4 regions of the Citrobacter sp. U14242 genome follow, and region 3 is predicted to be linked to each of the others. Evidence: predicted binding sites of a transcription regulator. Region 3 holds the regulator's gene; each other region holds the start of a gene.
The links. Region 3 encodes CRP, which controls carbon source genes, mostly activating them, when cyclic AMP is high. Its sites were predicted from a motif close to ATGTGANNNNNNTCACAT; they were not measured.
Positions count from the first base shown of each region.

Region 1: glpT (glycerol-3-phosphate transporter) is a predicted target of CRP. The motif match lies at 1,373-1,390, and genes of this name have one in related genera.
Region 2: idnD (L-idonate 5-dehydrogenase) is a predicted target of CRP. The motif match lies at 3,429-3,446, and genes of this name have one in related genera.
Region 4: cdd (cytidine deaminase) is a predicted target of CRP. The motif match lies at 3,046-3,063, and genes of this name have one in related genera.

Region 1 is NZ_JBKGLW010000001.1:342,133-347,535, forward strand. Features, by position in the region: gene glpA (anaerobic glycerol-3-phosphate dehydrogenase subunit A) at 1-1,229, opposite strand, end outside; gene glpT (glycerol-3-phosphate transporter) at 1,502-2,860, shown strand; gene glpQ (glycerophosphodiester phosphodiesterase) at 2,864-3,934, shown strand; gene yfaE (ferredoxin-like diferric-tyrosyl radical cofactor maintenance protein YfaE) at 4,016-4,270, opposite strand; gene nrdB (class Ia ribonucleoside-diphosphate reductase subunit beta) at 4,270-5,400, opposite strand.
Region 2 is NZ_JBKGLW010000020.1:1,447-6,849, reverse strand. Features, by position in the region: gene idnT (gnt-II system L-idonate transporter) at 38-1,357, opposite strand; gene idnO (gluconate 5-dehydrogenase) at 1,548-2,312, opposite strand; gene idnD (L-idonate 5-dehydrogenase) at 2,324-3,367, opposite strand; gene idnK (gluconokinase) at 3,585-4,106, shown strand; gene ACLJXE_RS23225 (NAD(P)-dependent alcohol dehydrogenase) at 4,137-5,156, opposite strand; tRNA gene ACLJXE_RS23220 (tRNA-Leu) at 5,387-5,403, shown strand, end outside.
Region 3 is NZ_JBKGLW010000002.1:43,049-48,451, forward strand. Features, by position in the region: partial or broken gene ACLJXE_RS02975 (hydrolase) at 1-712, shown strand, start outside; gene ACLJXE_RS02980 (YheU family protein) at 709-927, shown strand; gene ACLJXE_RS02985 (phosphoribulokinase) at 981-1,850, shown strand; gene ACLJXE_RS02990 (OsmC family protein) at 1,944-2,351, opposite strand; gene crp (cAMP-activated global transcriptional regulator CRP) at 2,661-3,293, shown strand; gene ACLJXE_RS03000 (YccS/YhfK family putative transporter) at 3,345-5,403, shown strand, end outside.
Region 4 is NZ_JBKGLW010000001.1:457,348-462,750, reverse strand. Features, by position in the region: gene mdtQ (multidrug resistance outer membrane protein MdtQ) at 1-326, opposite strand, end outside; partial or broken gene ACLJXE_RS02100 (SAM-dependent methyltransferase) at 495-578, shown strand; gene dusC (tRNA dihydrouridine(16) synthase DusC) at 723-1,667, opposite strand; gene ACLJXE_RS02090 (CidA/LrgA family protein) at 1,883-2,281, shown strand; gene ACLJXE_RS02085 (CidB/LrgB family autolysis modulator) at 2,278-2,973, shown strand; gene cdd (cytidine deaminase) at 3,122-4,006, shown strand; gene sanA (outer membrane permeability protein SanA) at 4,194-4,913, shown strand; gene ACLJXE_RS02070 (DUF2542 family protein) at 4,916-5,155, shown strand; gene ACLJXE_RS02065 (NAD(P)-dependent oxidoreductase) at 5,389-5,403, shown strand, end outside.

The sequences.
Region 1 (5,403 bases), on a different contig from region 3:
GAGCCGCGCAGTGGCGCTGGCAAAGAGATAACGCGTTTAAGCGTGTGTTCGGTCGATTCCTGCGAGCCTGGGAGTGCAGTTTCTGCGGTCGTACAAGGGCGAGAATTGCCCAGTTTTCGGCACACTGCATCGGTGGCCCATTCCGCCATCAGGCGGTAGGTCATCAGTTTACCACCGGTAATGGTGATAAATCCGTCCAGTCCGTCGCGCGTTGCGTGATCGAATAACACAATACCGCGGCTGACGTTACGACCGGTCGGATCGTCGTCGCTGGCCACCAGCGGACGCACACCGGAGTAAGCTCGCAGGATGCGAGTTTTCGCCATAACTGGCGCCAGCTTCTCACCTTCACGCAGCAGAATATCCACCTCTTCTGCGGTGACGCGGTTGCTGTCGATATCGTCGTAATCAATGTGCTGTGAGGTCGTACCGATCAGCGAAATGGTATCGCCAGGGACCAGAATATCGGCGTCAGATGGCTTACGGCAGCGGTTGATAACATGCTGGTTTATGCGATGGTCCATGATCAACAGAGAACCTTTCGCGGGGAACATACGGATGCTCAGATCGGCATATTCCGCAATGCGCTGTCCCCAGATCCCGGCGGCATTTACGACCACCGGCGCATGCAGAGACTGCATCTCGCCCGTCAGATGGTTGCGTACGTTCACCCCGCACACAGTCGCACCTTCACGAATCAGCCCCGTCACTTCATGGGCCGTCAGGATGACTGCGCCATGTTCGCGTGCATCCAGCATGTTGGCGGCGGTTAAGCGGAAAGGATCAACGGTACCGTCTGGTACTTTCACTGCGCCAATCAGTTGCGGGTTTACCGAGGGTTCGATAATACGCGCCTGTTGTGGATCAATCGCTTCTGCGCGGATGCCTGCGTCTTCACAGGCACGAATAAAGGTTGCCTGGAAAGAGAGTTCATCTTCCGGCAGCGTAATAAACAGACCGTCCGTCGGCTCAACACAATGGCGGGCGATACGTTTCAGAATTTGGTTTTCGCTAATGCATTCGCGGGCAGATTCAGCATCAGTAACGGCGTAACGTGCTCCGCTGTGCAGCAGACCGTGGTTACGGCCCGTTGCGCCTGTCGCGATATCGTGGCGTTCTACTAAGATGACGCGCAATCCGCGTAGGGCACAGTCGCGTGCGATCCCTGCACCTGTTGCTCCTCCACCAATGATAATCACGTCACTTGTTTGCGAGTCGCGAGTTTTCATTGTTTTTCCTCACAGTTCGTTTTTTATCATTTAGCCACATAAAAAACATGGATTGTTTGATTTCGCGCATAATCGCTCATAATTCGAAAATGAAACGTGATTCCGTGCGCTTTTATGAACATTTGTCATAAATGTGTAACAATCTGTGCTGTAATTCACATTATTGCCTTGAATGTTTCCTTAACATCGCGGCCACACTGGGAGCGGTAGGGTTGTTGCGGCAATCTGCAGTGTTTCCTTCGAATGAAAGACGGCCACGGAGGCTACTATATATGTTGAGCATTTTTAAACCTGCGCCACACAAAGCACGTTTAGCTGCAGCGGAGATCGATCCGACTTATCGTCGATTACGCTGGCAGATTTTCCTGGGGATATTTTTCGGTTATGCCGCGTACTATCTGGTACGTAAGAACTTTGCTCTGGCCATGCCATACCTGGTTGAGCAGGGTTTCTCTCGTGGCGATCTGGGCTTTGCGTTGTCCGGTATCTCCATTGCATACGGATTTTCGAAATTCATCATGGGGTCCGTCTCGGATCGCTCGAATCCGCGCGTTTTCCTGCCAGCTGGCCTGATTCTGGCTGCTGCGGTGATGCTGTTCATGGGCTTCGTGCCGTGGGCGACATCCAGCATTGCAGTAATGTTTGTGCTGCTGTTCCTCTGCGGTTGGTTCCAGGGGATGGGGTGGCCGCCGTGTGGCCGTACCATGGTGCACTGGTGGTCGCAGAAAGAGCGTGGCGGCATCGTTTCCGTCTGGAACTGTGCGCATAACGTGGGTGGCGGTCTGCCTCCGCTGCTGTTCCTGTTGGGTATGGCCTGGTTTAACGACTGGAAAGCTGCGCTGTACATGCCTGCCTTTGGTGCGATAGTTGTTGCGCTGTTCGCCTTTGCGATGATGCGTGATACGCCGCAGTCCTGTGGCCTGCCGCCTATCGAAGAGTACAAGAACGACTATCCGGATGATTACAACGAAAAAGCGGAAGAAGAGCTGACTGCGAAGCAGATCTTCATGCAATACGTACTGCCGAACAAACTGTTGTGGTATATCGCTATCGCCAACGTGTTCGTCTATCTGCTGCGTTACGGCATCCTGGACTGGTCACCGACCTATCTGAAAGAAGTGAAGCATTTTGCACTGGATAAATCGTCCTGGGCTTACTTCCTGTATGAGTATGCCGGTATTCCGGGTACGCTGCTGTGCGGCTGGATGTCGGATAAGGTCTTCCGCGGTAACCGTGGTGCCACCGGTGTGTTCTTTATGACGCTGGTGACTATCGCGACCATCGTTTACTGGATGAACCCGGCAGGGAACCCGAACGTTGATATGGCTTGTATGATTATCATCGGCTTCCTGATCTACGGCCCGGTAATGTTGATCGGTCTGCATGCGCTGGAACTGGCACCGAAAAAAGCGGCGGGCACGGCGGCAGGCTTTACCGGACTGTTCGGTTATCTCGGCGGTTCTGTGGCGGCGAGCGCCATTGTCGGCTACACCGTTGACTTCTTCGGCTGGGACGGCGGCTTTATGGTGATGATTGGCGGTAGCGTGCTGGCGGTGATTCTGCTGGTGGTCGTCATGATTGGTGAAAAACGTCATCACGAAGAAATGCTGCTGAAACGTAACGGGGGCTAATTAATGAAAACCACATTGAAAAGTCTCAGCGTCGCGCTGATGCTGGCTGGTATGGTTGTTAGCAGCGCGGCGGTCGCCGCCGATAAAATCGTGATTGCGCATCGTGGGGCAAGCGGTTATTTACCGGAGCATACGCTGCCCGCGAAAGCGATGGCCTATGCTCAGGGCGCGGATTATCTTGAGCAGGATTTGGTGATGACCAGGGATGACCATCTGGTCGTCCTGCATGACCACTATCTGGACCGCGTCACCGATGTCGCTGAGCGCTTCCCGGATCGTGCGCGTAAAGATGGGCGTTACTATGCCATCGACTTTACGCTGGATGAGATCAAATCGTTGAAATTTACCGAAGGTTTCGATATCGAAAATGGCAAAAAGGTACAGACATATCCAGGGCGTTTCCCGATGGGTAAATCTGATTTCCGTGTGCACACTTTCGAAGAAGAGATCGAGTTTGTTCAGGGATTAAATCATTCAACCGGCAAAAACATCGGCATTTACCCGGAAATGAAAGCGCCGTGGTTCCATCACCAGGAAGGGAAGGACATCGCCGCTAAGACGCTGGAAGTGCTGAAAAAGTACGGGTACACCGGTAAGCAAGATAATGTCTATCTGCAGTGCTTTGATGTTGCGGAGTTAAAACGCATCAAAAATGAACTGGAACCGAAGATGGGGATGGATCTCAATCTGGTGCAGTTGATTGCGTACACTGACTGGAATGAAACTCAGGAGAAAAAACCAGACGGCAGTTGGGTGAATTACAACTATGACTGGATGTTCAAACCGGGTGCCATGAAGCAGGTGGCGGAGTATGCGGATGGCATTGGGCCGGACTACCATATGCTGGTTGATGAGAAGTCCAGTAAGGGCAATATCTCATTAACGGGTATGGTACAGGACGCGCACCAGAACAAGATGGTGGTGCATCCATATACTGTTCGTGCCGATCAGCTGCCGGATTATGCAACAGATGTAAACCAGCTGTATGACGTGTTGTACAACAAGGCGGGCGTTGACGGGCTGTTCACCGACTTCCCCGACAAAGCGGTACTGTTTTTAACCGATAAGCACTAACGCTGCCTGAACGGCTACCTTTACCCGGCTTACGAACGATGGTGTTTGTAGGTCGGGTAAGCACAACGCCATCCCACAAAACTACATTTCTATTTCAATATCACCCTTTGCCCGGCAACAGCAGGGCAATATTTCACCCGGCTGAATAAAGGCCAGGGGCTCTGCAATCCAGTCAACCTGACCCGCCACCAGACGGGTACGACAGGAGCCGCAGTAACCTTCACGACATTGATACTCGACTTCAACGTTGTGCGATTCGAGCGCGGCCAGCAGGGAAGGATGTTCATCCTGGCACAGCAGTTGTGTGCCAGAGATGCGCAGCGTCACGCGGCCCATCAGAGCTGGAAATTACTCAGGTCGTCGGTATCGACTTCGGCATCGATCTGCCCGACCAGATAAGAGCTGACTTCCACTTCCTGCGGTGCAACCTGGACGTTATCGGATACCAGCCAGGTATTGATCCACGGGATCGGGTTAGAGCGTGTCTGGAATGGCAGATCAAGACCAACAGCCTGCATACGGATATTGGTGATGTACTCAACGTACTGGCAGAGAATATCTTTGTTCAGGCCGATCATCGAGCCGTCACGGAACAGATAATCTGCCCACTCTTTTTCCTGCAACGCGGCCTGTACAAACAGGTCATAGCATTCCTGTTTACACTCTTCGGCAATTTCAGCCATCTCTGGATCGTCGACACCGCTGCGCAGCAGGTTCAGCATATGCTGGGTGCCGGTCAGATGCAGGGCTTCATCGCGGGCAATCAGGCGAATGATTTTTGCATTGCCTTCCATCAGTTCGCGTTCCGCAAAAGCGAAAGAACAGGCAAAGCTGACGTAGAAGCGAATAGCTTCCAGCGCGTTAACGCTCATCAGGCACAGATACAGTTTTTTCTTCAGTTCACGCAGGTTGACGACAACCGTTTTACCATTGACCGTATGCGTGCCTTCGCCCAGCAGATGCCAGTAGCTGGTCATCTCGATCAACTCATCGTAGTAGCTGGAAATGCCTTCCGCGCGTTTCTGGATCTGTTCGTTGGTGACGATATCGTCGAACACCACCGCTGGATCGTTAACGATATTACGGATGATATGGGTATAAGAGCGGGAATGGATAGTTTCGGAAAATGCCCAGGTTTCCACCCAGGTTTCCAGCTCAGGGATAGAAATCAGCGGCAGCAGTGCCACGTTCGGGCTACGCCCCTGAATAGAGTCCAGCAGCGTCTGATACTTCAGGTTGCTGATAAAAATATGTTTTTCATGTTCCGGCAGTGCCTGGAAGTCAATGCGGTCACGTGAAACGTCGACTTCTTCCGGACGCCAGAAGAAAGAGAGCTGCTTTTCGATCAGTTTTTCGAAGATGTCATATTTTTGCTGGTCGTAGCGGGCGACGTTCACTGGCTGACCGAAAAACATCGGTTCCAGAAGCTGGTCATTTTTCGTCTGTGAAAAAGTGGTGTATGCCATTGA
Region 2 (5,403 bases), on a different contig from region 3:
CGGGGAGCTCGGACTGATGCTCCCCGGTAATACCGTATTAATGCAGGATGGCGTTCAGCGCCAGAACCCCCAACAGACCCATAATGGAAATCAGCGTTTCCATCACCGTCCAGGTACGCAACGTTTCGCCCACGCTGAGATTAAAATAGCCTTTAAACAGCCAGAATCCCGGATCGTTAACGTGGGAAGCAATCACGCTACCCGCACCGGTTGCCAGCACCATCAGCGCCGGGTCAGCATGGGTGACGTTAATAATCGGCAGCACCACGCCTGCGGTGGTGATCGCCGCGACGGTCGCAGAACCGAGCGCGATGCGCAGCAACGCGGCGACCGTCCAGCACATCAGCAGCGGAGAGAGCGACGTGCCGGTCATCAGGTGCGAGATATATTGCCCCACGCCACTGTCGACCAGAACCTGCTTAAACGCACCGCCCCCGGCGATGATAAACACAATCATCGCAATTGCGCCGATAGAGTCGCCAATGATATCCATAATTTGCTCGATCGTACGTCCGTTACGTCGACCAAGGGTAAAAATGGCGAGCACGATAGCGATAAACAACGCGACTGCAGGGTTACCGATAAACTCAAAGAACACCCGCACGCTGTTGGTCTTCGGCAGCGTAATCTCACACACCGCCGCTACCGCCATCAGTATGACCGGGATAACTGCCGCAAAGATACTGTTCCAGAACGACGGCATCTCTTCTTCGGTGAACAGGTGCGGGTTGAATAACCCTTCCGGCGGCGCTTTCTCAAAGCGGGTTAGCAGCTTAGAAAACAGCGGCCCGGCAACAATCACCGTCGGGATAGTAATAATAAAGCCGTACAGCAGGGTGGTACCGAGATTGGCCTCGAAAATAGTGGCAATCGCGGTCGGCCCCGGATGCGGCGGCAGAAAACAGTGGGTCACGGACAGCGCTGCGACCATCGGCACGCCGACATACAACAGCGGCAGACCGGAAGAGGCCACCACCGTAAACACCAGCGGCAGTAGCAGAACAAAACCGACTTCGAAGAACATCGCCAGACCCACCACCAGACCGGTGATCACCAGCGCCCATTGCACACGTTTCTTACCGAACGTGCCAATCAGCGTGGTGGCGATGCGCTGAGCCGCGCCGGTATCGGAAATCAGCTTACCGAGCATCGCGCCGAACCCGAGGATCATCGCCAGCCCGCCGAGCGTCCCGCCGATCCCATTTTGTATAGAGTGTAAAACGGCCTGTGCATCCATCCCTTCGGCAAAACCGACGACCGCCGCAACCAGTACCAGGGCAATAAAGCCGTTAACTTTAAAGCCAATCATCAGGACCAGAAGCAGCGCGACGCCTGCCGCAATTATTATTAATGGCATAATCGTTTCTCTTATATCCCCGTCATACTTCAAGTTGCAGGTGTGTTGGCTGCGCTCACTCACCCGAATCACTTACTCAAGTAAGCTCATCGGGTTCATTCACTTGCCGCCTTCCTGCAACTCGAATTATTTAGGGGAGGGTGCCAGTAAGGCAGCGCCTGGGCGCTGCGTGATGTTGCGTTGTGCTGTATCAGACGGCGACCAGCATGCCGCCATCGACAAACAGCAGGTGCCCGTTAACAAAATCGGATGCTTTGGAAGAGAGGAAGACCGCCGCGCCAATCAGCTCCTGTGGATCGCCCCAGCGCGCGGCTGGTGTACGTTTGCACAACCAGGAGGTGAAGGCTTCATCTTCAACCAGCGCTTTGGTCATCTCAGTTTTGAAGTAGCCTGGCGCGATACCGTTCACCTGAATATTGTGGCGTGCCAGTTCTACGCACATTCCACGGGTGAGCATTTTCACCGCGCCTTTTGAAGCGGCGTACGGCGTAATGGTGTCGCGCCCCAGTTCGCTCTGCATCGAGCAGATATTGATAACCTTCCCGGCCTGGCGTTCCACCATGCGACGGGTTACCGCCTGCGAGACCAGGAACACCGCCGTCTGGTTAACCGCAATTACATCGTTCCAGTCCTGTTCCGGGAACTCGGTAAACGGATGGCGGCGCTGAATACCGGCGTTATTTACCAGCACATCAATTTGGCCAATGTCTTTTTCGATATGGTCGATGGCGGCATCGATATCCTGTTTCTGCGTAACATTGAAAGGCGCGGCAACTGCGCGGATCCCTTCCTGCTGCAGTTTGGCGACGGCAGCCTCCGCACGTTCTGGCGTAATATCATTGACGATAATCTGCGCGCCATATTTGCCCAACCCGGTCGCCAGTAAATAACCAATACCCTGAGCCGAACCGGTGATCAGAATGTTTTTGCCGTCCAGTGAAAAAAGATCGTTCATCATGTTATTCCTTATTTTGTTTCTGCAAAAACGAGCTGGACTTTCGCCGCCTGGGTTTTATCCCCGGCGAAGATCAGCGCCTGTTCAAGCTCGGTAAACGGATATTCGGCGCTGAGTAGCGGCAGCGGATCGATAACGTTATTCGCCAGCCACGACACTGCGGTGTTGAACTCGGTGGTAAAGCGGAATGAGCCTTTGAGGGTGATTTCTTTGCCGATCAGCATCATCATCGGGAAGTCCGGCACCGCGCCGCCCATGCCAACCTGCACCATCACGCCTTTTGCACGGGTCACTTCCAGACAGGTGGTGATTGAGGACGGATGACCAGAGACTTCAAAGCTGACGTCGAAATAGCCTTTCTCTTTTTTCCACTCATCGAGCGAGTCCTGCTGCGGGTTAATCAGCGTGTCGGCACCCATCTGCTGGGCAAGCGACAGCGAGCGCGGGCTGATATCAGCACAGACAATCTCTGCCGCGCCGAGCGTTTTCACCGCGCTGACGATCAGGCAGCCAATAGGCCCCACGCCGGAGATAAATACGCGTTTGCCCTGCAGATCGCCCGCTTCATGCGCGGCGTGGATCGCTACCGCCAGCGGTTCGGCAAAGGCCATGACTTTTTCATCGGCCTGCTGCGGGTAGGGGATACACTGCGCGGTATCAACGGTTTTAAACTGAGTAAAGCCGCCGTCAACGTGGGGAAAATACATGGCGCTGCCAAAAAAGCGCATTTCTGTGCACTGGTTTTCTTCGTGCTGCAAACAGTATTTACAGTGGCCGCAGGGTTTCGACGGATTAATCGCCACCGACTGACCTTCATGTAATTCTTTTGAATCGCTATGCACCACTTTACCAATAACTTCATGGCCTAAAATCATCGGTGCTTTAACGGTAAAATTACCAACTTTTCCTTCCTGATAATAATGTAAATCGGAACCGCAAATTCCCCCGCGGGTAATTTGTACCAGTGTTCCTTTATTATTCCATTCAATATTTTGGTCGGTAATGGCAACAGTTTTCTTACCCGCGACAACGCAGGATTGGGTTTTGACTTGCATAAATGCCTCACTGGTCAGGTAGTAACCTCGGCAGCATTTAAACGGTTTTGAGTGTTATTATTTGTGATGTAGATCACGCTGGAAAATTGTTACACTACAATGTTACGCATAACGTGATGCGCCTTGTAATTCTCATCAGCGGCGCTGAAAAAGCGTGAAATTCCCAATCTGGAAGGCGTAGTATCGCGCCATGAAATTTGAATCTGGAGTTTTTTCGATGGCCGGGGAAAGTTATATTTTGATGGGCGTTTCAGGTAGCGGTAAATCTTTAATTGGCAGTAAAATTGCCGCTGTATTGTCGGCTAAATTCATTGATGGTGACGATCTCCATCCCGCTAAAAATATTGATAAAATGTCTGAAGGCATTCCATTAACCGATGAAGACCGGCTTCCCTGGTTGGAAAGATTAAATGACGCCTCATACAGTTTATATAAAAAGAATGAGACCGGGTTTATTGTCTGCTCGTCATTAAAAAAACAGTACCGCGATATATTGCGTCAGGGCAGTCCGAATGTGCATTTCCTGTGGCTGGATGGCGACTACGAGACCATTCTGGCACGCATGCAGCGTCGGGCAGGACATTTTATGCCGGTGGGATTACTCAAAAGCCAGTTCGATGCGCTGGAGTGCCCGCAGGAAGATGAACGCGATATTGCCCGCATCGATGTGAACCATGACATCGAGCATGTGACGGAACAGTGCCGCCAGGCGGTTCTCGCGTTTCGTAACGGGCAATAGGCCCAGCCCCTTGCGGGACTGAGCCCGGTATCAGAAGTCGGCTTTCAGCACCACGCGGTAGCGGGCTTTGCCGTCACGCACGTGCTGGATAGCGTCATTAATTTGCGACATTGGGTACAGCTCGGTGGTGGGCGACACCTTGCTGCGCCCGGCAAACTTCATCAGCTTGCGCAGTTCGAACGGCGTACCGGTTGCCGAACCGGAGATGCTGCGATCGCCGGCAATTAAGGTAAATGCCGGTACCGGCAGCGGCTTCAGCACCGCGCCGACGGTATGGAAGTTACCGCCGTAGGCCAGCGCTTCAAAATAGGGCTGCCAGTCGAGATCGACGTTAACCGTATTGATAATGAGATCGAACTGGCCCGCCAGCGCTTTTAGTGCATCCGGATCGCGGCTGTTGACCACCTTATCCGCCCCCATCGCCAGCACTTCCTGTTCTTTCGATGGATTGGAGCTGAACGCGGTCACTTCACAACCCATCGCGTGTAATAACTTAATGGCGATATGCCCCAGGCCACCGATGCCGATCACCCCGACGCGGCTGGTGGCGGTGATATGGTGCATCAGCAGCGGTTTGAACACCGTGATACCGCCGCACAGTAATGGGCCGGCCGCCGCCAGATCGTTGCTTTCCGGCAGCGGGATCACCCACTGCCAGTCGGCCCGCAGCTTCTCGGCAAAGCCGCCGCGATTGAGAATAGTGGGAACGGATCCTTCCAGACAGTTAATCTGATTGCCGCTGATACAGGCATCGCAGTGTCCACAGCTGCGCGCCGTCCAGCCAATCCCAACGCGCTGACCGACCTTCAGACCTTTATTCTGTGCCGCACTGCCGAGCGCCGCCACACGGCCAATCACCTCATGCCCGGCAACCAGCGGATACTGAGAGAATCCCCATTCGTTGTCGATCATCGACAAATCGGAATGGCAGATACCGCAGTAATCGACCTGTACCTCGACATCTTCCGGCTTAAGCTCGCCCGCATCGTATTCATAGAGTTCAAGTTCGCTGCCCGCCGCTTTTGCGGCGTAGCTTTTTATCATCGACATCGTGTTTCCCTCAGTGTGGTGTTGAACTGGAAGTGTAGAGCATGGAGAAACGGGACGCTTCGCAGGAGGGGGGATTAAGACGGTTGTAGCGTGAGCTAAACCGTGATGGTGATTGCAGGCACGTAACGTAATGCTGAAATTTTCAACACTTAGCGCGCCAGACACATGCTGGCGCTTGCATGGTGGCGCACGACAGGTATAATCCACAACGTTTTCCGCATCCCTTCCGTGCCGGAGTGGCGAAATC
Region 3 (5,403 bases):
CGGTGTAGTGATGCATTTTCGTGGCTGTAGCGGCGAGCCAAATCGCCTGAATCGTATTTATCACTCTGGTGAAACAGAAGATGGCACCTGGTTTTTACACTGGCTGGAGCGCGAGTTTGGACGCGTGCCAACCGCTGCAGTAGGCTATTCGCTCGGCGGCAACATGCTGGCCTGCCTGCTGGCAAAAGAAGGCAACGACATTCCAATTGATGCCGCAGTGATTGTCTCTGCGCCTTTCGTACTGGAAGCCTGTAGTTATCATATGGAGAAAGGTTTCTCCCGCGTCTACCAGCGCTACCTGCTCAATCTGCTGAAAGCCAACGCCTCACGTAAACTGGAAGCATACCCGGGGTCGCTGCCAGTGAGCCTCGCGCAATTAAAATCCCTGCGTCGTATTCGCGATTTCGACGATTTGATCACGGCTAAAATCCACGGTTTTGCTGATGCTATAGATTACTATCGTCAGTGCAGCGCCATGCCACTGTTGAATCGGATCGCCAAACCGACGCTGATTATCCACGCCAAAGACGATCCGTTTATGGATAGCCATGTCATCCCACAACCCGAGAATCTGCCCCCGCAGGTGGAGTATCAACTCACCGAGCACGGTGGACACGTCGGATTTATTGGCGGCACGTTACGTCGCCCTGAGATGTGGCTGGAATCCCGTATTCCAGACTGGCTGACAACATATCTGGAGGCATCATCATGATGATTCCCTGGCAAGACATCTCCCCGGAAGCGCTGGACAACCTGATTGAAAGCTTTGTCTTGCGCGAAGGCACCGATTATGGTGAACATGAACGCTCGCTCGAACAAAAAGTCGCCGACGTCAGACGCCAGTTACAATCAGGTGAAGCTGTGCTGGTATGGTCCGAACTGCATGAAACGGTCAACATAATGCCGAGGAAACAGCTTCACAAGTAATCCGCTGCCGACGGCTGACTATAATAAAAAACCAACCTATTTATGGAGTTGTTATGTCTGCCAAACATCCGGTGATTGCGGTAACAGGATCCAGCGGCGCGGGGACCACCACCACCAGCCTCGCGTTTCGTAAAATTTTCGCACAGTTAAATCTGCGTGCCGCCGAGGTGGAAGGTGACAGTTTTCATCGTTATACCCGCCCGGAAATGGATATGGCGATCCGCAAAGCGCGCGACGCCGGACGACACATCAGCTACTTCGGCCCCGAAGCCAACGATTTCAGCCTGCTGGAACACACCTTCATCGAGTACGGTCAGTCGGGCAAAGGCCAGTCACGAAAATATCTGCACACGTATGATGAAGCCGTTCCGTGGAATCAGGTTCCGGGCACATTTACCCCCTGGCAGCCGCTGCCTGAACCGACGGACGTGCTGTTCTATGAAGGCTTGCACGGCGGTGTAGTAACCCCGCAACAAAATGTGGCGCGGCATGTCGATCTGCTTGTTGGTGTTGTCCCTATAGTGAACCTGGAGTGGATCCAGAAACTCACCCGCGATACCAGCGAACGCGGTCACTCCCGCGAGGCAGTAATGGACTCGGTCGTACGCTCAATGGACGATTATATCAATTACATTACGCCGCAGTTTTCCCGCACGCATATTAACTTTCAGCGTGTGCCCACCGTCGACACCTCCAACCCCTTTGCGGCAAAGAGTATTCCGTCGCTGGATGAGAGCTTTGTAGTGATTCATTTTCGTAATCTGGAAGGCATCGATTATCCCTGGCTGCTGGCTATGCTTCAGGGTTCATTCATTTCCCATATTAATACGTTAGTCGTGCCAGGCGGCAAGATGGGGCTGGCGATGGAGCTGATCATGCTGCCATTGGTGCAGAGGCTGATGGAAGGGAAGAAGATCGAGTAATGTGTTCTTTTGCCGAATGGCGGCTGATGCTTTATCCGGCCTACACGTTTATATCCTGTAGGCCTGATAAGTGTAACGCCATCAGGCATGGCATCACGAAGCAGCAATCACTTCATAGGAATGGGTGATATTCACCGCTTTTTCCAGCATCAACGCCACGGAGCAATATTTCTCAGCAGAAAGATCAACCGCCCGAGACACAGAGGCATCTTTCAGGTCGCGCCCCGTCACGATGAAATGCAGATTGATGTGGGTAAACAGACGCGGTGCTTCTTCACGACGCTCAGAGGTGAGCTTCACTTCGCAGTTGGTGACATCCTGGCGACCCTTTTGCAGGATCGACACGACATCAATGGCGCTACACCCCCCTGCCGCCATTAATACCATCTCCATCGGGCTCGGCGCTTTATCACCAGAGTTACCGTCCATCAAAATTTGGTGGCCTGAGGCGGACTCACCGAGGAAGGTTAACCCCTCAACCCACTTTACACGCGCTTGCATATTTCGTAACTCCAATGTTTCAATTTTCCTGACAGATTACGCGTACATAACAATTCTCGCAACGGAAGGCGACCTGCGTCATGCTGAAGCGAGACACCAGGAGACACACGGCGAAAGCTATGCTAAAACAGTCAGGACGCTACAGTAATACATTGGCGTACTGCAGGTATGCAGAGGACATCACATTACAGGCTGCAGTTCACTTTTTAGCAGCCCCTTTCCCAGGTAGCGGGAAGCATATTTTTGCAACCCCAGAGGCAGCGTCGTTTTCTGGCTCTGGAGACAGCTTATAACAGAGGATAACCGCGCATGGTGCTTGGCAAACCGCAAACAGACCCGACTCTCGAATGGTTCTTGTCTCATTGCCATATTCATAAGTACCCATCGAAGAGCACGCTGATTCACCAGGGTGAAAAAGCGGAAACGTTGTATTACATCGTTAAAGGCTCAGTGGCAGTGCTGATCAAAGATGAAGAAGGGAAAGAAATGATCCTTTCTTATCTGAATCAGGGCGATTTCATTGGTGAACTAGGCCTGTTTGAAGAAGGCCAGGAACGTAGCGCCTGGGTACGAGCCAAAACCGCATGTGAAGTCGCTGAAATTTCATACAAAAAATTTCGTCAATTAATCCAGGTTAACCCGGATATTCTGATGCGCCTGTCTTCTCAGATGGCTCGTCGTCTGCAGGTAACGTCTGAAAAAGTGGGCAACCTTGCCTTCCTCGACGTAACCGGTCGTATCGCCCAGACTCTGCTGAACCTGGCGAAACAGCCTGACGCGATGACCCACCCGGACGGCATGCAGATTAAAATCACCCGTCAGGAAATTGGCCAGATCGTTGGCTGTTCCCGTGAAACCGTTGGTCGTATCCTGAAGATGCTGGAAGATCAGAACCTGATCTCCGCGCATGGTAAGACCATCGTCGTCTACGGCACGCGTTAATCCCATCGACATGGCGTGTTACGCAGTAATGCGCCATTTTTGTTTGCTCCGATGTGGCGAAGACTGATTTATCACCCCGAGATCAACTACGCACTACGACAGACGCTGGTGCTATGTTTACCTGTGGCTGTCGGTCTTATCATTGGTCAGCTTCATTTGGGACTGCTTTTCTCCCTCGTCCCCGCCTGCTGCAACATTGCCGGTCTTGATACCCCGCATAAGCGCTTTTTCAAACGCTTAGTTATTGGCGCCTCGCTGTTTGCCGGCTGCAGCCTGATCATGCAGTTACTGCTGGCACAAACGATACCGCTGCCGCTGATCCTCACCGGCCTGACGCTGATTCTCGGTGTGACCGCCGAGCTAAGCCCGTTGCATGCACGACTTCTGCCCGCCTCACTGATCGCGGCGATTTTCACACTGAGTCTGGCCGGGAACATGCCCGTCTGGGAACCACTGCTGATCTACGCGTTGGGGACAGTATGGTACGGCCTGTTTAACTGGTTCTGGTTCTGGATGTGGCGTGAACAACCGCTGCGCGAATCACTCAGTTTGTTGTACCGCGAATTAGCCGATTACTGTGAGGCCAAATACAGCATGTTGACCCAGCATACCGATCCCGAAAAAGCACTACCGCCCCTGCTGGTCCGTCAACAAAAAGCCGTGGATCTGATTACCCAGTGCTACCAGCAAATGCACATGCTGTCGGCACATCACAATAATGAATACAAACGCTTGCTACGTGTTTTCCAGGAAGCGTTGGATTTACAGGAACATATTTCCGTCAGCCTGCATCAACCCGAAGAAGTGCAGAAGCTTGTTGAACGCAGTCATGCTGAACAGGTGATTCGCTGGAACGCTCGCACCGTTGCCGAACGCCTGCGCGTACTGGCTGATGACATTTTGTACCACCGCTTGCCAACGCGTTTTTCGATGGAAAAGCAGATAGGCACCCTGGAGAAGATTGCCCGGCAGCACCCGGATAATCCGGTGGGACAATTTTGCTACTGGCATTTCAGCCGCATTGCCCGTGTGCTGCGTACCCAACGCCCACTATATGCCCGGGATTTGATGGCTGATAAACAGCGTCGATTACCGTTAATTCCGGCACTGAAAAACTATTTGTCGTTGAAATCTCCGGCGCTGCGTAACGCCGGACGCATCAGCGTCATGTTGAGTATCGCCAGCCTGATGGGTAGCGCTTTACACCTGCCAAAACCTTACTGGATCCTGATGACGATACTGTTCGTCACTCAGAATGGCTACGGCGCAACCCGGGTGCGTATTTTACACCGCTCGGTGGGCACGCTTGTCGGACTGGTGATTGCGGGTGTTACGTTGCACTTTCATATTCCTGAGGGCTTCACGCTGGCAGCTATGCTGCTGATAACCCTGGTGAGCTATCTGATCATCCGCAAAAACTATGGCTGGGCCACCGTGGGCTTTACGGTCACGGCGGTATATACCCTGCAGTTACTGACGTTGAACGGGGAACAGTTTATCGTGCCCCGATTTGTCGACACCGTGATCGGCTGTTTGATCGCCTTTGGCGGTACGCTCTGGCTGTGGCCGCAATGGCAGAGTGGTTTACTACGTAAGAACGCTCACGATGCACTAGGAGCAGATCAAGAAGCCATCCGCCTAATCCTCAGCAACGATCCGCAAGCCACACCGTTGGCGTATCAGCGCATGCGGGTCAACCAGGCGCAAAACACGCTGTTTAACTCATTAAACCAGGCCATGCAGGAACCCGGGTTTAACTCGCACTATCTGGCAGATATGAAACTGTGGGTTACACACAGCCAGTTCATCGTCGAGCACATCAATGCAATGACTACCCTGGCAAGAGAGCACACGATGTTGACGCCGGATCTGGCGCAGCGATATCTGGAATCCTGCGAAATTGCGCTCCAGCGCTGTCAACAGCGGCTGGAATATGACGGGCCGGGAAGTTCAGGTGATGTGAATATTCTCGAATCACCAGAGATGCTCTCACACGGCCCATTAAGTACGCTTGAGCAGCATCTACAACGAATACTGGGGCATCTTAATACCATGCACACCATCTCTTCTGTTGCCTGGCGCCAGCGACCGCACCACGGTATCTGGCTTA
Region 4 (5,403 bases), on a different contig from region 3:
GAAAAATCAACCTCTGGACCATCCTGCGCCTTAACCGCTTTAGCCTGCGCTTCTGCCAGTTGAATGCGCTGTTCTGCTACCTGCATGTCTGGAGAATTCTTGAGTGTGCTGTCAATCAACGCATTCAGCTGTGGATCGTGATACGCCTTCCACCATTGGCTATCCGGCCAACCATTTTTTAATGCCGCAGGCAACGCGGAGTCAACGTTCATAGCGGGCGTCTGCTGTGACAGCGATTGACGATTGTCATGCATAGGAGCACAACCGACCACCCAAATAAGCAGCGGCAAACATGCTGTTGCAACAAGAACAGAGTTACGATTCATGGGAATATACAGGTAAGAAAAGATGCACAGAGAGTACGACTTACCGCATTATCTTTTTTAGTTACGCGTGGCAATACATCTTTTGAAATAAAACCACATTATTAAGAAACATATACATAGCAAATGATTCTGTCAAAATAATTCCATTGAATTATAAATGGAGGCGTAATGTCACAAAATATCTATGATGACCCGACATTCTTTGCCGGATATGCCACGCTGGATATTTCACAGAGGATGTTATCCAGGGCGCGCAGCATGACACCCGCGGATGGGATTGTTTATCAGCGTACGTAAGCCTGTGTAATCCTGATGGCGCTGCGCTTATCCGGTCTACGAATTACGCGTCCGCTCCGTAGGCCGGATAAGGCGGTTACGCCGCCATCCGGCAATAAATCAGGCAGCACTTGTGATGGCCTGAATCGCGCGTGCAATATCCGGTGAATTATTCAACGCCCTAATTTTCTGAAACAGTTCTGTCGCTTCAACATATTCTTTACGAAGATATCCCAGCCACTGTTTGATACGCGCCACATGATACAGCCCGGTATCACCCTGTTTTTCCAGTCGGGTATATTTTTGCAATAATGTCACAACCTCAGGCCACGGCATACGCGGTTCGTTATATTTCACCACGCGACTCAAATTCGGGATATTAAGTGCACCGCGCCCTATCATGACGGCGTCGCATCCACTGATGGCCATACAGTCCTGTGCGCTTTGCCAGTCCCAGATCTCTCCATTCGCGATAACCGGGATATTGAGACGCTGACGAATCTCGCCAATAGCCTGCCAGTTAATGTGCTCGGCCTTATAACCTTGCTCTTTAGTTCGACCGTGCACCACCAACTCGCTGGCACCGGCCTGCTGGACGGCATCAGCGATTTCGAACTGCCTGTCACTGCTGTCCCAGCCCAGACGCACTTTTACCGTCACCGGTAAATGGGCCGGAACCGCGTCACGCATGGCCTTAGCGCCACGGTAAATCAGTTCAGGGTCCTTCAGTAAAGTTGCGCCACCGCCGCTGCCATTTACCAGCTTCGACGGGCAGCCACAGTTTAGATCGACGCCATACGAACCCAGCTCAACCGCGCGGGCTGCATTTTCTGCCAGCCACTGTGGATACTGCCCCAGCAGTTGTATACGCACCGGTGTACCGGATGTTGTGCGGCTGGCGTTAAGCAGCTCTGGGCAAATGCGGTGAAAGACTTTTACCGGCAGCAGTTGATCCACCACGCGAACAAATTCGGTGATACAGAGATCATAATCATTCACTTCAGTCAGCAACTCGCGCACCAGTGAGTCGAGCACGCCTTCCATCGGCGCCAGTAAAACACGCATATTGTTACCCGCAAAAAAGAGAGGCGCTATGGTAACGTCTCTATGCAGGAGATTAAAGCGTCTCAGCGCCGGGCACAGGTTTGGTTATGCTGATTGGGGGCATTGCCTGATGTTCCTGATATCTATTTCCACTATGCTTAGAATTCATGATGTGATCGGTAGCACGTTTTAAAGTTTAATTGTATGATGAATCAGTCTCGTCAAGGGTTTCAATTATGAGCAAGTCACTGAACATTATCTGGCAATATTTACGCGCGTTCGTCCTCATTTATGCCTGCCTCTATGCAGGTATTTTTCTTGCATCACTGCTGCCGATAACGATTCCGGGCAGCATTATCGGCATGCTGATTCTGTTTGTATTACTGGCATTACAGATCTTACCGGCAAAATGGGTAAACCCGGGTTGCTACGTACTGATACGTTACATGGCCCTGCTGTTTGTCCCGATTGGCGTGGGGATCATGCAGTACTTTGACTTGCTACGCGCACAATTTGGTCCGGTCGTGGTGTCCTGCACCATCAGTACGCTGGTCGTATTCCTGGTAGTGAGTTGGAGCTCGCACATTGTTCACGGCGAACGCAAAATCGTTGGTCAAAAAGGGTCTAAACAATGATGTCGTATATCTGGTGGTCATTACCCCTCACCCTGGCGGTATTTTTTGCTGCACGTAAGCTGGCAGCGCGATTTAAACTGCCGTTGCTGAATCCGCTGCTCGTGGCGATGGTGGTGATTATTCCCTTTTTGATGCTGACCGGTATCCCCTACGATCACTACTTCAAAGGCAGCGAGGTGCTGAACGATTTATTGCAACCGGCTGTCGTCGCTCTGGCTTATCCGTTATATGAACAGCTGCACCAAATCCGTGCCCGCTGGAAATCCATTATCGCAATCTGTTTTGCCGGCAGTGTCGTGGCCATGGTCACGGGCACGTCCATTGCCTTGCTGATGGGCGCTTCACCGGAGATTGCCGCCTCTATTATGCCTAAATCGGTAACCACACCTATCGCGATGGCTGTGGGAGGGAGTATTGGTGGTATTCCAGCAATCAGCGCAGTGTGCGTCATTTTTGTCGGTATCCTCGGTGCCGTATTTGGCCATACCCTGCTGAATGCAATGCGCATTCGCACTAAAGCAGCACGTGGACTGGCAATGGGGACGGCTTCACACGCCCTGGGCACGGCTCGCTGTGCTGAACTGGACTACCAGGAAGGGGCATTTAGCTCACTGGCGCTGGTGATTTGCGGGATTATCACCTCATTGGTTGCCCCCTTCCTGTTCCCGGTTATCCTGGCAGTGGTAGGCTAATTTGCATTTTTAAGCTGTTTATTTGCGATGCGTTGCACATTTTTCATTTAAGTTTCATAAGTTGCATACACAATGAGATTTGGATCACATATAAAGCCCTGTCAGGCCCGTAAACTACGGTTCCATTACATTGTTATGAGGCAACGCCATGCATCCACGTTTTCAAACTGCTTTTGCCCAACTCGCGGATAACTTGCAATCAGCCCTGGCCCCTATTCTGGCGGATGAACATTTCCCGGCCATGCTGACGGCTGAGCAGGTATCTTTGCTTAAACGCGAATCGGGACTGGACGAAGACGCGCTGGCATTCGCTCTGCTGCCTTTAGCTGCGGCCTGCGCACGCACCCCGCTGTCCAACTTCAACGTTGGCGCAATCTCACGAGGTATCAGCGGAACCTGGTATTTCGGTGGGAACATGGAGTTTCTTGGTGCAACAATGCAGCAAACCGTTCACGCCGAGCAGAGCGCGATCAGCCATGCCTGGTTACGTGGCGAAAAAGGACTCGCCGCGATTACCGTCAACTACACCCCTTGCGGACACTGCCGTCAGTTTATGAATGAGCTGAACAGCGGACTGGATTTACGTATTCACCTGCCAGGGCGTGAACCACACGCACTACGCGACTATCTGCCGGACGCTTTTGGGCCAAAAGATCTCGACATCAAGACGCTGTTGATGGACGACCAGGATCACGGCTTCGCGCTGCAAGGCGATGCGCTCACCCAGGCGGCGATTGCCGCAGCAAACAGATGCCATATGCCCTACAGCAACTCCCCGAGCGGCGTGGCGCTGGAGTGTAAAGATGGTCAGATTTTCAGCGGCAGTTATGCTGAAAACGCCGCCTTCAACCCAACGCTGCCACCGTTGCAGGGCGCATTAAACCTGTTGAGTCTGAACGGTTACGACTATCCGGACATTCAACGTGCGGTGCTGGCAGAAAAAGCGGATGCGGCGCTTATCCAGTGGGATGCGACGTCTGCCACCCTGAACGCGCTGGGCTGCGATAATATCGAACGCGTACTACTCGGTTAAGTCGTGACGCCCGGTGGCGTTGCACTTACCGGGCCTACAAGCCAACCGTACAGTATGTTGGTCCGATAATCCCTGCGCCATCGGGCAACAGTGACTAAAATCCCCTCAATCAGACTGCTGTTTCTTGCGCTCCGTCGTTGGGTACAGTAGCCTGATTGAAATTCCATCCAATTATCGAGTTTTCTGCATGTTAAAGCGCGTGTTTTACAGCTTGTTAGTCCTGGCAGGCTTGCTGCTGTTGACAGTGCTTGGACTCGACAGATGGATGAGCTGGAAGACGGCCCCCTATATCTATGACGAATTACAGGATCTCCCTTACCGGCAGGTTGGCGTTGTCCTGGGCACAGCAAAATACTACCGTACCGGCGTCATCAATCAGTATTACCGCTACCGCATTCAGGGCGCATTAAATGCGTATAACAGCGGCAAAGTAAACTATCTGCTACTTAGCGGCGACAACGCGCAGCAAAGCTATAACGAACCGATGACGATGCGTAAAGACCTGATTGCCGCGGGCGTCGATCCCGCTGACATCGTGCTTGATTACGCCGGGTTCCGTACGCTTGATTCAATTGTACGCACCCGCAAAGTATTCGATACCAACGATTTCATCATCATTACTCAGCGATTCCACTGTGAGCGCGCGTTGTTTATTGCGCTACATATGGGCATTCAGGCTCAGTGCTATGCGGTACCCTCGCCAAAAGATATGCTTACCGTGCGGGTGCGCGAATTTGGCGCTCGCTTTGGTGCGCTGGCCGATCTCTACCTTTTTAAACGCGAGCCACGTTTTTTAGGTCCGCTGGTGCCCATCCCGACCATGCATCAGGTACCTGATGATGCTCAGGGATATCCGGCAGTCACTCCGGAACAATTACTCGAATTACAAAAGAAACAAGGAAAATAAGCATGGATGTACAAACTCTCTTCGTGGTATTGGCCTTTTTGCTCATTCCCCTCTTTTGTTTCCGTGAAGCCTGGAAAGGATGGCGCTCCGGGGCCGTAGATAAAATTAAGAAGAATGCGCGCGAACCGGTTTACGCTTATCGCTCTCAAGAGCCTTTGCAATTTTGGTCCTATGTGCTGGTTTATGCCGGGTGCGGATGTTTATCATTAGGTATGGTTGTTTATTTAGTGTTTTATCGTTAACAATATTGCCTTTATATTAGCGTTTGCGAATAACTAATATTATGATAACGGTTACCATTTCAATATAAGGGATAAATGCTGCCTGTCAGCATCTCCCTCACACCTTCTTCTATTTGTGAATCCTTTCACAGAATACTCTTCCTGCAGTGCTTAGCCTTAAGGATAGCCTTTCAATTTTTATATTTTGTTATTAACGGTTTGCCTTAATTTACTCAAGCATTAAGGAATAAAATATGCCACAACAAAAT